4 regions of the Yersinia fenwicki genome follow, and region 1 is predicted to be linked to each of the others. Evidence: predicted binding sites of a transcription regulator. Region 1 holds the regulator's gene; each other region holds the start of a gene.

Region 1 (3,407 bases):
GATGAAAGTTTTGTCGTCATTCATTTCAGAGGTTTGGATCAAATCGATTTCCCCTACTTGCTCGCAATGTTGCAAGGGTCGTTTATTTCCAATATCAATACATTGGTCGTACCCGGCGGGAAGATGGGGCTGGCAATGGAGCTGATTATGGCACCGTTGGTGCAGCAATTGCTGGAAGGTAAAAAAATCGGTTAATCCTTCGTCCTTGAAGCCGCAGTAAAGCAATTGCTGGAAAGAAAAAATAATTTGACGCTATCCCAACCCAAAGTAGTTGGGGCTGCAGGTAGGCGGCAAGCGAACTCATCCCGATGAGCTTACATAAGTAAGTGATTCGGGTGAGCGAGTGCAGCTAACAACCCTGCAGCTTCAAATACGAAGGGGTTAATTACGCGATGTCACGGATTTCAAAACTATGGGTAATGGTCGCCGCTTTCCCCAACATTAAAGAAACCGAGCAATACTTCTCGGCCGAGAGTTCAACCGCGCGCTCAACGATTTTATCCGTCAGGCCTTTGCCACTGACAATAAAATGCAGGTTAATTTGCGTAAACAGGCGCGGAGCTTCTTCCCGGCGCTGGGACGTTAACGTCACTTCGCAATCGCGCACATCGTTACGCCCTTTCTGTAAGATAGAAACGACATCAATTGCACTACAGCCACCGGCCGACATTAACAACATTTCCATCGGACTTGGCGCTTTGTCTCCAGCATTCCCATCCATTAAAATTTGATGACCTGAAGCGGACTCACCTAAAAATGTTAGCCCTTCAACCCACTTTACACGTGCCTGCATAACTCTTGCTCCCGGTTAAATTTTCCGATTCAGACTACGCTTTCATTTACAAACTGGCAATGTAACCCGATGTTCATCATGCTGAAGCGATACAACACAAGACACTAGCCTCATCCTGTGCTACAAACAGAACCGAAAGTATTGTTTTTAGAATTAAATAGGGTAGCTTCTCAATACTCAGTGAAGGGTTTCTATCCGGTACGTATCTTGGCTATACCTTTCGGCAGTTGAGCAAATTAATATGCTAAGAGAAAGTGTATTTTATAAGCACGCCGTACAGGGAACTCTGAGCCCTGTTAAGTTAGGCAGCGATAACAACAGAGGATAACAGCGAATGGTTCTCGGCAAGCCACAAACAGACCCGACTCTCGAATGGTTCCTGTCTCATTGCCATATCCACAAATATCCATCGAAGAGTACGCTAATTCACCAAGGTGAAAAGGCCGAAACGCTTTACTACATCGTGAAAGGCTCCGTTGCGGTGCTTATCAAAGATGAAGAAGGTAAAGAGATGATTCTCTCCTATCTAAATCAGGGAGATTTCATCGGCGAACTTGGATTATTTGAAGAAGGCCAAGAACGTAGTGCCTGGGTCAGAGCAAAAACTGCCTGTGAAGTGGCTGAAATTTCTTACAAAAAATTCCGCCAGTTAATTCAGGTCAATCCAGATATCTTGATGCGCCTGTCTTCACAAATGGCGAATCGCTTACAGATAACATCTGAGAAAGTGGGTAACCTTGCTTTCCTTGATGTGACTGGACGCATTGCACAAACGCTGCTTAATCTGGCAAAACAACCTGATGCCATGACCCACCCAGATGGGATGCAGATAAAGATTACTCGCCAGGAAATTGGTCAAATAGTTGGCTGCTCCCGCGAAACTGTGGGGCGGATACTAAAAATGCTGGAAGATCAAAATCTGATCTCCGCACACGGTAAAACGATTGTCGTTTACGGCACTCGTTAATTCCCTATAAACCGGTGCCGCTACCTCGGCACCGGTTTTCTTCATTTATACCCGTTATACTTCAAGCTGCATGTGTGTTGGTTGCTTTCATTACTCGGCCCGTCCATGGGCCTCGCCTCTTCGAGGCCGCTGCAAACAGTGTTCAAATCGGTTCCAGATCGATTTGTCACCCCAGTCACTTACTGGTTGTTGAGCTTACAGTAAGTAGACTCTTGGGAATTTGCTCAATTGCCGCCTTCCTGCAACTCGAATTATTTAGGGTATTATTTTGTGTAATTAATAAATTTCTGGGCCTATATGAAATGGCAACGGCTTATTTATCATCCTGAAGTTAATTATGCGCTCCGCCAAACACTGGTTCTCTGCTTACCGGCGGCGTTGGGATTTGCCTTTGGTGAATTGCGGCTGGGGTTGATGTTCTCTCTGATACCGGCCTGTTGTAATATTGCTTCGCTCGATACTCCCCATCAATATTTCTTCCGGCGGCTGATTGTCGGCGGAACGCTCTTTACTTTCAGTAGTTTTCTGACTCAACAATTACTGCTGTGGGATATCCCATTGCCGGTAGTGATGCTTGGTCTCGCATTAATGTTGGGGGTAAGTGGTGCCATCAGCCAGCTCAATGGCCGGCTGCTCCCAGCCGCATTGATCGCCGCGATTTTCAGTCTCAGCATGGTAGGTCGTGCGCCTATTTGGCAAGCACCATTGATGTGTGCTGTGGGGACCCTCTGGTACGGGGTATTTACCTGGCTATGGTTTCGGTTATGTAAAGACCAACCCATCCGCGAACCACTGAGTCAGCTTTACCATCTGTTGGCCGATTATTGCGATGCTGCGTACTCTTTGCTCCGTCAGCGCCAGAAAGCGGAAAAGATGATGCAAGCCCTGCTGGATAGACAGCAAGGCATTATGGATAAAATTAACCAACTTTATCAACAGTTTAACCTGCTACACAATGCCACCCAAAAAGAGCAAAAGCGGCTACTGATTCTCTTCCAGATGGCGCTTGATTTGCAGGAACATATCACTGCGGCGATGAATCAGTCAGAAAAGGCGGAAGAACTGATAGAGCAAAGTTCGATAGAGGCCATCCTTGAGCGTAATATGCAGATTATCTCAACACAAATGCGCACCATCGCCGATAATATTCTCTATCACCACCGCGCGAAGACTCATTTCAGTGCCGGTGATGCTCTGGTCGAGCTGGAAGAAGTTGCCCAGCAACATCCAGATAATCCGGTGGCACAATTCTGCTATTACCATATCAGCCACATTATCCAGATTCTGAGTGACCAGCGCCCGCAATATGAACGCGATTTGATGTGCAACCAACTACCTCAACCATTCTGGCCCGCACTTGTCAGCTATTTATCATTTAAATCCAGTGCATTGCGTGATGCAGGCCGCATGGGCGTGACGCTGGCAGCAGGTAGTTATGTCGGTAGTCTGATCCATCTGCCTAAACCTTATTGGATTTTACTCACCATCATGCTGGTGACGCAGAACGGCTATAACGCCACTAAAATTCGGATTCACCACCGAGCTCTAGGTACTCTGATTGGGTTGTTACTTGCAGCGGCCCTACTGCATTTTCAAATGCCGGAAGGGACTACGCTGAGCATCATGTTGCTCATCACACTGGTCGCC
Region 2 (3,407 bases), 1.1 Mb from region 1:
TTTGCGGTAATGTGTGGTGGTTTGGCTTCGGTCGCCGGTTCAGTATTAGCGGGTTATGCGCAAATGGGCGTACCGTTGGAATATCTGATTGCTGCCTCCTTTATGGCCGCACCTGGTGGGTTACTGTTTGCCAAGCTGATGGTGCCAGAGACCGAAAAAACTCGTGATAATGTTGATGCGTCCACACTGATTGCTGAAGATGACCGACCGGCTAATATCATTGATGCTGCTGCGTCTGGCGCGGCGTCGGGTCTACAATTGGCACTGAATGTCGGGGCGATGCTACTGGCCTTTATTGCATTGATTGCATTGCTAAATGGTATTCTGAGTGGCATTGGCGGCTGGTTCGACTATCCGCAACTTTCGATGGAATTGATTCTGGGCTGGGTATTCTCGCCAATTGCGTATTTGATCGGTATTCCGTGGAGCGAGGCGATGGTGGCAGGCTCCTTTATCGGCCAGAAGATCATTGTAAATGAATTCGTAGCATTTATGAATTTCGGTCAGTATCTACAGGCCGAAGAGCTGGTGCGCGCTGCCGGTTTGCAGGTACTGTCTGAACATTCTAAAGCCATTATTTCCTTCGCGTTGTGTGGCTTTGCTAACTTATCCTCAGTCGCCATCTTGTTGGGGGGATTAGGTAGCATGGCCCCTAACCGCCGCCACGATATCGCGCGCTTTGGTTTAAAAGCGGTGGCGGCAGGTACCTTATCGAACTTGATGAGTGCCACCATTGCCGGCTTCTTCCTGGCATTATAATTAGGCTAGCTTGACTTGCCATTTTGGGATTGGGTAGTGCTCGGGACTTGTCACGTACTCTGGTTTATAACGTCAGGTGTACGCTCCAGTCCCTGCGCGCTGCCCGCACCCAAATTGTCTGCGCCGCTGACGCCTAATGATTTTATGGTTCAGGCCCATAATTCTGCGTATTTCTGCCCATAAGCTATCCTTGATGCGAGTGGGCGTTTACTGGCTGAAAGCCATAAATCAGGTTATTTTGTGACTCTAATCACATATAATATCGGGGCGTTACAAGTTACTATTGATTAATGTGAATTTGAACACATCTCATGTACTGATAACGTGTTCAAATAGAGCTATAAGTTAGTGCGGTGAGATGGATCTCAATTGCTACCCATATGGGGCTATCTTCAAGGAACCAAGTCCGCTCGCCAACGTATTGAGCTAGAACTATGCGGCTCATAAATAAATGCTCAGCTTTGGCAAGGTGCCGGGACTGAAATAGTGTTGGAGAGTTTTATGACCGATTTAACCGCCTGCGCTAATCTCAATGATTATGCCAAACGCGCACTGAGTTTAATGGATTTAACCACCCTGAATGACGACGATAAGGTTATTGCTTTGTGTCATCAGGCTAAAAGTCCTGCCGGTAATACCGCGGCAATTTGTATTTATCCTCGCTTTATTCCTATTGCGCGTAAAACATTACGTGAGCAGGGAACACCTGAAATCCGTATTGCAACGGTCACCAATTTCCCTCACGGCAATGATGATATTGGCATCGCGCTGGCTGAAACCCGTGCTGCGATTGCCTATGGTGCTGATGAAGTTGATGTGGTTTTCCCCTATCGTGCCTTAATGGCCGGTAATGATAAAGTCGGTTTTGAATTAGTGAAACAGTGCAAAGAAGCCTGTGCTGAATCCAATGTGTTGCTGAAAGTTATCATTGAAACCGGTGAGTTGAAGCAGGAGCATTTGATTCGTCAAGCCTCTGAGATTGCTATCAACGCTGGGGCTGATTTCATTAAAACCTCCACCGGTAAAGTGCCAGTTAATGCCACGTTGGAAAGTGCCGACATCATGATGCGTACCATTCGTGACCTGGGTGTGGCGAAAACTGTTGGTTTTAAACCGGCGGGGGGGGTGCGCACTGCGGAAGACGCGGCACAATTCCTACAGTTGGCGGATCAATTGATGGGTGAAGGCTGGGCTGATGCTCGCCACTTCCGTTTCGGTGCCTCCAGTCTGTTAGGCAGCTTGTTGACGACTTTGGGTCATCAGAGTAACAGCAACACTACTGGCTACTAATCATTATCTCAGTCATTAAACTGAGCAGATGCACTGCGGGCTATTTTGTCCGCTGTGATGCTTTTATTTCATAAGCAGGGGGATACCTTGTTTCTCGCACAAGAAATTATCCGTAAAAAACGTGACGGCCAGGCACTGAGCGAAGAAGAGATTCGTTTCTTTATTAATGGTATTCGCGATAACGTGGTTTCCGAGGGGCAAATTGCCGCTCTGGCGATGACCATTTATTTCCATGATATGAGTATGCCAGAACGTGTGGCGCTCACTATGGCAATGCGTGATTCTGGCACCGTGCTGAACTGGAAGAGTCTAAATCTTAATGGCCCGATTGTGGACAAGCACTCTACCGGCGGCGTGGGTGATGTGACTTCCTTGATGCTCGGCCCAATGGTAGCGGCCTGCGGCGGCTATGTACCGATGATTTCGGGTCGTGGCTTGGGTCATACCGGCGGAACATTGGACAAACTGGAAGCGATTCCTGGTTTTGATATTTTCCCCGACGACAGTGCCTTTCGCAAAATCATTCAGGACGTCGGCGTTGCTATTATCGGCCAAACTAGCTCCTTGGCTCCGGCGGATAAGCGCTTTTATGCGACCCGCGATATTACCGCTACGGTGGATTCCATTCCGCTGATCACCGCCTCTATTCTGGCTAAAAAGCTGGCTGAAGGGTTGGATGCACTGGTGATGGATGTCAAAGTGGGATCGGGTGCTTTTATGCCGACTTATCAGCTATCTGAGGACTTGGCCAAGGCCATTGTCGGTGTCGCTAATGGTGCGGGTTGTAAAACCACAGCGCTGCTGACTGATATGAATCAGGTATTGGCGTCTAGTGCCGGTAATGCGGTTGAAGTGCGCGAAGCGGTGCGTTTCCTGACTGGCGAATATCGTAACCCGCGTCTGTTGGAAGTGACTATGGCGCTGTGTGTCGAGATGCTGCTATCCGGTGGCTTGGCGCAAGATGACGCCGATGCTCGTGCTAAGCTGCAAGCGGTATTGGATAACGGCAAAGCAGCGGAAATCTTTGGTCGCATGGTCGCTGCGCAAAAAGGCCCGAGCGATTTTGTTGAACGTTATGACAGTTACTTGCCAGCCGCCATGTTAAGCAAACCCGTGTTTGCTGAACGGTCAGGAGTTATCACTGCTATGGATACCCGTGCATTAGGCATGGCCGTAGTTTCCCTTGGCGGTGGTCGCCGTCGGGCAACTGATCCTATTGATTACAGTGTGGGCCTGACCGACATGGCCCTCTTGGGTGCCAGTGTTGATGGTCAGCAGCCATTAGCGGTGATTCATGCCAACAATGAAGATGACTGGCAGCAGGCAGCCGATGCAGTGCGTGCAGCAATCACATTAGG
Region 3 (3,407 bases), 820 kb from region 1:
GTGGGTTATTTGTTTGCGACAAGACCGACTTTGAGTAGCTTACCGTCGCTCTCGTCTGTCAACAGATAAATATAGCCGTCAGGCCCGATGCGCACATCGCGGATTCTTTCGCCGCGATCACCCAACAGGCGCTCCTCCCCAATAACTTTATCGCCATCCAGTTGTAAACGAATTAACTCTTTTTGCGCTAATGCGCCGATAAACAGCGAGTGCTGCCAGGCAGGGAATCGATCGGCATTATAAAATGCCATCCCACTGATACCTGGAGATTTTTCCCAGTAATAGGCGGGCTGTTCAGTCCCATCTACATGAGTACCTTTCGCTTCAGGGATCGGCAAACCCGAATAGTTCATCCCATGTGTTGCCAGTGGCCAACCGTAGTTTTTTCCCGCTATTAGGATGTTTATTTCATCGCCGCCTTTTGGCCCATGTTCATTGGACCACATCACGCCACTCCAAGGATTAAGCGCCAACCCTTGTGGATTACGGTGGCCATAAGACCAAACTTCGGGTCTTGCCGGTGACTGATTGGCGAAGGGATTATCTTTCGGTACCTTACCATCTGGGGTTAGACGCACAATTTTACCCTGGTGCAAGCTCAGATCCTGAGCGGTCAGGCGCTGATTATTCTCACCTAAAGTGATAAAAAGGTCTCCTTTCTTATCAAAAGCTAGTTTGCCACCAAAATGGTTACCGGTTGATAATTTAGGTTGTTGACGGAAGAATACCGTGAAGTTTTCTACAGCTGTACCTTGCGGATTAAGGCGACCATAGCCCACCGCAGTACCGGCTTTTCCATCCTTTCCCTCTTCAGCAAAACTGAGGTAGATGCGCCTGTCTTGGGCAAATTTAGGTGATAAGGCGACTTCCAATAAGCCACCTTGCCCCTTAGCATACACCGCAGGCACGCCTTTTAAGGGGGCTGACAGTGGTTTTCCTTGTTGCCATAACCGAAGTTGCCCTGAACGTTCGGTGATCAAAATCACCCCATTATGCGGCAGAAATGCTAGTGACCAAGGGTGTTCCAACCCATCCTGTAGCTCAGTTACCGTCACTGTGGGAGTTGGAGTGGCGATAGCAGATACGGAGAAAAATATACTCAGCAAGAGTAATTTTAATCGCTGAAAATGCAGCCGAGAGGATGGTATTTTATTTTCTAATAACGTCATTCGTCACTCCATAAATAGGCAAGCACCTGTTAACTTTAGAGTATTAAGTTGGAATCGGCTATTTTTGCCCTCATGGACTGTATATTGTTCGTATAGGGAGGGGAATGGCGGCTATGCTCTTCGCTTCACGAATAAAGCTGTTGCGCTGAACCCACTGAAAAAGTAAGAAAGTTTGGATGAAACGATTATCAAACCAATAAGATTTCCTAATTTATTCTTTTATCGATTTCACTCGATTTTATCGTCGTGTCTCGCTGTTCCTAAATCAGCTAATAATAACTAACTATATGAAATAAAAATGAATTAAACTTAATTCGCCGAGCAAAAAAATAATCATTTTGCGATAACCATCACATTGTAATAACTGAGAAATGTGAAGGCTATCAATGTGAGAAGTCAATCTAAGACGATTATTGCTATGTTTGAATTACTGGATTGGCTGTCAACTCCGTATACTGCCGACAACCAGAAACAATGGGGCTGGGCAAGGGGCACGATAAAGTACAGGTAAAGGGAATTCACCATTGCACTGGCATATAAATAACTTGTGTCTTTTGAACATCAAAAGGTGTTGGGTATGGAAAAGAAAAAAATTTATCTCTTTTGTTCTGCCGGTATGTCTACCTCATTACTGGTTTCCAAAATGAAAGTACAAGCAGAGAAGTATGAAGTGCCAGTGATTATTAATGCTTACCCGGAAGCGCTGGCTGCGCAGCATGGGATTGAAGCCGATGTGATCCTCTTAGGGCCACAGATTGCTTATATGTTGCCAGAAGTCACAAAAATGTTCCCGAACAAACCCGTCGAAGTGATTGATTCTATCCTGTACGGCAAAGTCGATGGTTTAGGGGTATTAAAAGCTGCTGTTGCCGCAATAAAAAAAGCAAAACAATAAGGGGAGCACTGTGAGCGCATTTATTAATTCTCTGGAAAGGGCCATATTGCCCTTCGCCATTAAAATTGGCAAACAGCAACATATTAATGCCATCAAGAATGGGTTTATTCGGCTGATGCCGCTGACCCTGACGGGTGCTATGTTTGTACTTATCAATAATGTTTTCTTGAGTTTTGGTGAAGGGTCATTCTTTTTCTCGATGGGTGTCCGGCTGGACGCCGATACCATCACCACGCTCAATGGTTTTAAAGCGATAGGCGGCAACGTTTACAACGGTACTCTCGGTATCATGTCGTTAATGACGCCATTCTTTATCAGTATGGCTCTGGCTGAAGAGAAAAGAGTCGATCCGCTGGCTTCAGCACTGCTGGCGATTGCTGCCTTTATGACCGTGACCCCATACAGTGTTGGCGATGCCTATGCAGTAGGTGCTAACTGGCTAGGTGGCGCAAATATTATATCCGGTATTATTATTGGCTTGGTAGTGGCAGAGGTCTTCGCCTTCATCGTGCGCCGTAACTGGGTTATCCGCCTGCCAGACAGTGTCCCAACTTCAGTCTCCCGTTCTTTCTCTGCATTGATACCTGGTTTTATCATTCTATCCATCATGGGGGTGATTGCTTATGCCCTTGGATTACATGGCACCAACTTCCACCAGATCATTATGGACACCATTTCAGCTCCGCTGTCTAAGATGGGCAGTGTTGTAGGTTGGGTGTATGTGATGTGCTCTTCACTGTTGTGGTTCTTCGGGATACACGGTGCGATGGCATTATCTGCATTGGAAAGTGGCATTATGATGCCATTTGCATTGGAAAACGTGGCGACATATACCCAATATGGCTCTGTTGCTGCGGCCTTGGCTGCTGGCAAAGAATTCCATATGTGGGCCAAACCTTTTGTTGATTCCTATATCTTCCTCGGCGGAACCGGGGCAACACTGGGGCTGGTTATTGCTATCTTTATTGGTTCTCGCCGTGAAGATTATCGTCAGGTGGCAAAACTGGGCGCTCCAGCCAGTATTTTCCAGATTAACGAACCGATTCTGTTTGGTTTACCGGTTATTATGAACCCGCTGTTCTTTATTCCGTTTATCCTGGTTCAACCGGTATTAGCCATCATCACTTCTATTGCGTATTACACCGGGTTTATTCCGCCAATCACCAATATTGCACCCTGGACCATGCCTGTCGGATTGGGGGCTTTCTTTAACACCAACGGCAGTATTGCGGCGATGCTATTAAGTTTGTTCAACCTTGGTATTGCCACAATGATTTATCTACCCTTTGTGATTATTGCGAATAAAGCACAAAACGCGATAGACAGTGAAGTTCAAAGCGAAG
Region 4 (3,407 bases), 240 kb from region 1:
CTAGACCCCATACCGGCATCACAAGCGACGATGATTTTACGAACTGTGCTCAAGTCGCCCGCAGCGGCTGCTGCATTGGCTGCTTGCGCGCCTTTAGATTGCGCTTTCATGTCTTGCATACGACGAGTGGCGTCTTCCAAGCTGTCTTCTTCGTCGTCTTTGACTTTAGAGGTTTTCAGCAGGATGGCTGAGACCACGAAGGACACGGCAAATGCAGCTGCGACCGCAGCAATGTTGGCAAAATAAGCACCTTTAGGTGTCATTGCCAATACCGCGAGGATAGAACCAGGAGAAGCAGGGGATACCAGACCGCCATTCAACACAGTCAGAGTGAACACACCTGTCATACCGCCCAGAATTACCGCCAGCAATAGGCGTGGGTTCATCAGAACGTATGGGAAATATATTTCGTGAATACCACCGAAGAAGTGGATGATAGCCGCGCCGCCAGCAGATTGCTTCGCGTTACCTCTGCCGAAGAACATGTACGCCATCAACACACCCATACCTGGGCCTGGGTTAGCTTCGATCAGGAAGAAGATAGACTTACCGGTTTCAGTCGCCTGTTGGATACCCAAAGGAGAGAAGATACCGTGGTTAATGGCGTTATTCAGGAACAGGATTTTGGCCGGTTCGACGAAGATAGACGTTAGTGGCAGCAGGTTAAGCTGCACCATGATGTGCACGCCTTTCGCCAGCACATGAGATAATACTTCAACCAATGGGCCAATCGCCATGAAGGCCAGAATCGCCAACAGCATACCGATGATACCGGCTGAGAAGTTGTTAACCAACATCTCAAAGCCACTTTTGATTTTACCTTCAACCCAGCGGTCAAAGTGTTTGATTGCCCAGCCACCCAGAGGGCCGACAATCATTGCACCGAGGAACATTGGCATATCCGCACCAACGATAACCCCCATAGTCGTGATAGCGCCGACCACGCCACCGCGATCTCCCCCGACCAAGCGGCCGCCGGTATAGCCGATCAGCAATGGCAGCAGGTAGGTGATCATCGGGCCAACCAGTTTGGCTAGCGTCTCATTCGGCAACCAACCCGTTGGAATAAACAGTGCGGTGATAATACCCCAGGCGATAAACGCACCGATATTGGGCATAACCATATTACTGAGGAATCGGCCAAAATTTTGAATTCTGACCTTTGCGTCTGGTGAAAACATAAAACACCCCTATTGGTACGCGCTAACAATAAGAGCGCGATATAATTGTTTTGTTGAGGCAGTTCTGCAAAACCCGCCGGTGCTATCGAATACAAACACGCTGTATGCAAAACAAACTCTAGCATGCTCTTTTACTCACGCGTAGCTCACCTATATTTTGTGATACAGATCACACAAAACCACCTACTACAGGGGCTAATTTAGTGATTGGGATCACACTATCAAGCTATAAGAAAGCCACGGGGGATAATTTTTAAGCTAAAAATGACCATTATAGTGATTTATGTCACATTTTTATGATGTGCGTTTGTTTTGAAAATGTGATGTTAATCACAAGTTATTTTTGTTCGCAGAAGCAAGATGAGACATTCACTCGACTAATAATCACCCAGACGCCACTCTTGATAGAAATGTGTAATAAAACAACAGGAGGAAGGAGGCTCGCGATTGGATCAGGTTTTAGTTGAAATTATTTCGGTAATTGGGTTCGGTTATTAGGGCTTTGCGAATCAAGAGCAGATTGGATTATTGTTTCGGTTGGTATCAGCTCAGTATTTACCTTATCTCCGCTGCCTCAACCGAGCAGGAGGGCAAGCCGGCCCTCCTGCATCTGCGGCTTGCGCGAAATATTACTGCTATTCGCAGCCCCCTCCGGCAGCCGTTGGCCTTATCGAGTCAGCGCGAGTCGCTTCCTGCTCCAGCGCGCTTTGTCGGTAATATTCCTGATTGCGCTCAAGGTCAAAAGAGAAAATCAAAACCATGGTTTTTAGGTTTTGATGTTTAAAAGCACATTTGAGCAGCCGAGTGAAGAATGAAGCAAGGGAAATCCGCCAAGGACGGCGGATTTAGGCGTCATGAGCAGGGACGCGAATAAAGCCGTCCCGTCAGCATAATGATGAATCGAGGGTACCTGCGAAGCAGGCTAGCGATACGTGCGCTAGCGCAGGGGATCCAAGGGGGTTACGCGCTTGTAACCCCTTTGGCGGTTGGTTCATCGAAGGTTAAGTGAACCATGAAGCCATAACAACCGAACTGATCATCGAGTCACCATCAACCGAACCGGATCACCCAATCACCGAACCAATTAACCCATCAGCCAATTAAAAAATTACTGCATGACACTCATTACACTCTTCTGTGCTGCCATCATCGCCGGGTACTTGGCGACCAGGTTAGCCATCATCGCGTTATATTGTGCCGCTTGTTGTGCAGTTTGGAATTGAACGCCACCATTATTGAAAGTGACTTGAGTCCCCTGCTGTTGCAGGAAATCCCCAACCTGTGCCAGATCCTGCACAAAGGCAGAAACCACTGGAACCGCCGGAATCAACACATTGGTTGGCTGAGTGACCACGTTATCAAAGACTTTATTAAACACTACTTTCAGGTCATCTGGCTGCTTCAATGCTGCCACAGCGCTATCTGCCTGTGTTTTGGCTGTGCGAATTTGCTGTACTAACAGATTTAAAGCACCCGCTGACTGCTGTAACGCATCACGTTTATTGAGATAATCTTGCGCGACACGAATCTCATTGATTTGTGCGATAGCAGGCGTCAGGCTGGCATCCACAGACTTACTGAGTTGCTGGGTAAAAGTGACTAAAATCGCATAATCGCTGACATAAGGGCCAAACTTCTGCTTTTGATCTTCACTCAGCGTTGGCAGTTTCATCCCACTGCGCATCACCGTATTTTGCAGATAATCAATAAAAGCCTTACGTTGTTCTGGTTCTTTATCCCCGCAGGCAGTTAATTGGAACACTACCAATAACGCCAGCAATGGCGCTAACCAACGTGAATATCGGACTGTATTCAGTGCAAAAGTCATGTGAAACTACTCCTATGATAAGTACTTATTTTCACAACATCCTATTCTTATCACCCAACTCCAGTATTAAGAATAGATAAGGGGAGCGATATGCGCTCCCCTATTGCCAGGCAAGAATAGGATTACTGCAACAGAGAAATATCAGCAACCTGTAAGAACAAATCTCGCAGTTTACTCAACAATGTCAGTCGGTTAACCCGCACGGCATCATCTTCATCCATCACCATTACGCTTTCGAAGAACTCATCAATGGTTTCGCGCAGCGCCGCCAGTTCAACCAGTGCTTCCTGGTATTGACCTGCCGCAAACACCGGTTCAAGCTTATCGCGCAACACCACCAGATGTGTAGCCAGCTTCAATTCTGCTGGCTCTTTCAACACAGAAGCACGAACGTGGTC

The links. Region 1 encodes CRP, which controls carbon source genes, mostly activating them, when cyclic AMP is high. Its sites were predicted from a motif close to ATGTGANNNNNNTCACAT; they were not measured.
Region 2: the regulator CRP is predicted to act here: its motif matches at 1,050-1,067, upstream of deoC (deoxyribose-phosphate aldolase).
Region 3: the regulator CRP is predicted to act here: its motif matches at 1,508-1,525, upstream of ACF3VQ_RS05045 (PTS sugar transporter subunit IIB).
Region 4: the regulator CRP is predicted to act here: its motif matches at 1,339-1,356, upstream of ACF3VQ_RS00145 (PTS mannitol transporter subunit IICBA).

Annotation. Positions count from the first base shown of each region.
Region 1 is NZ_CP170755.1:269,320-272,726, reverse strand. It holds gene ACF3VQ_RS01095 (phosphoribulokinase) at 1-195, shown strand, start outside; gene ACF3VQ_RS01090 (OsmC family protein) at 386-793, opposite strand; gene crp (cAMP-activated global transcriptional regulator CRP) at 1,128-1,760, shown strand; gene ACF3VQ_RS01080 (YccS/YhfK family putative transporter) at 2,058-3,407, shown strand, end outside.
Region 2 is NZ_CP170755.1:3,929,426-3,932,832, reverse strand. It holds gene ACF3VQ_RS17810 (NupC/NupG family nucleoside CNT transporter) at 1-759, shown strand, start outside; gene deoC (deoxyribose-phosphate aldolase) at 1,261-2,049, shown strand; gene deoA (thymidine phosphorylase) at 2,137-3,407, shown strand, end outside.
Region 3 is NZ_CP170755.1:1,087,463-1,090,869, forward strand. It holds gene ACF3VQ_RS05040 (PQQ-dependent sugar dehydrogenase) at 6-1,169, opposite strand; gene ACF3VQ_RS05045 (PTS sugar transporter subunit IIB) at 1,747-2,064, shown strand; gene chbC (PTS N,N'-diacetylchitobiose transporter subunit IIC) at 2,075-3,407, shown strand, end outside.
Region 4 is NZ_CP170755.1:31,051-34,457, reverse strand. It holds gene ACF3VQ_RS00145 (PTS mannitol transporter subunit IICBA) at 1-1,181, opposite strand, end outside; gene ACF3VQ_RS00140 (DUF3053 domain-containing protein) at 2,290-3,009, opposite strand; gene glyS (glycine--tRNA ligase subunit beta) at 3,132-3,407, opposite strand, start outside.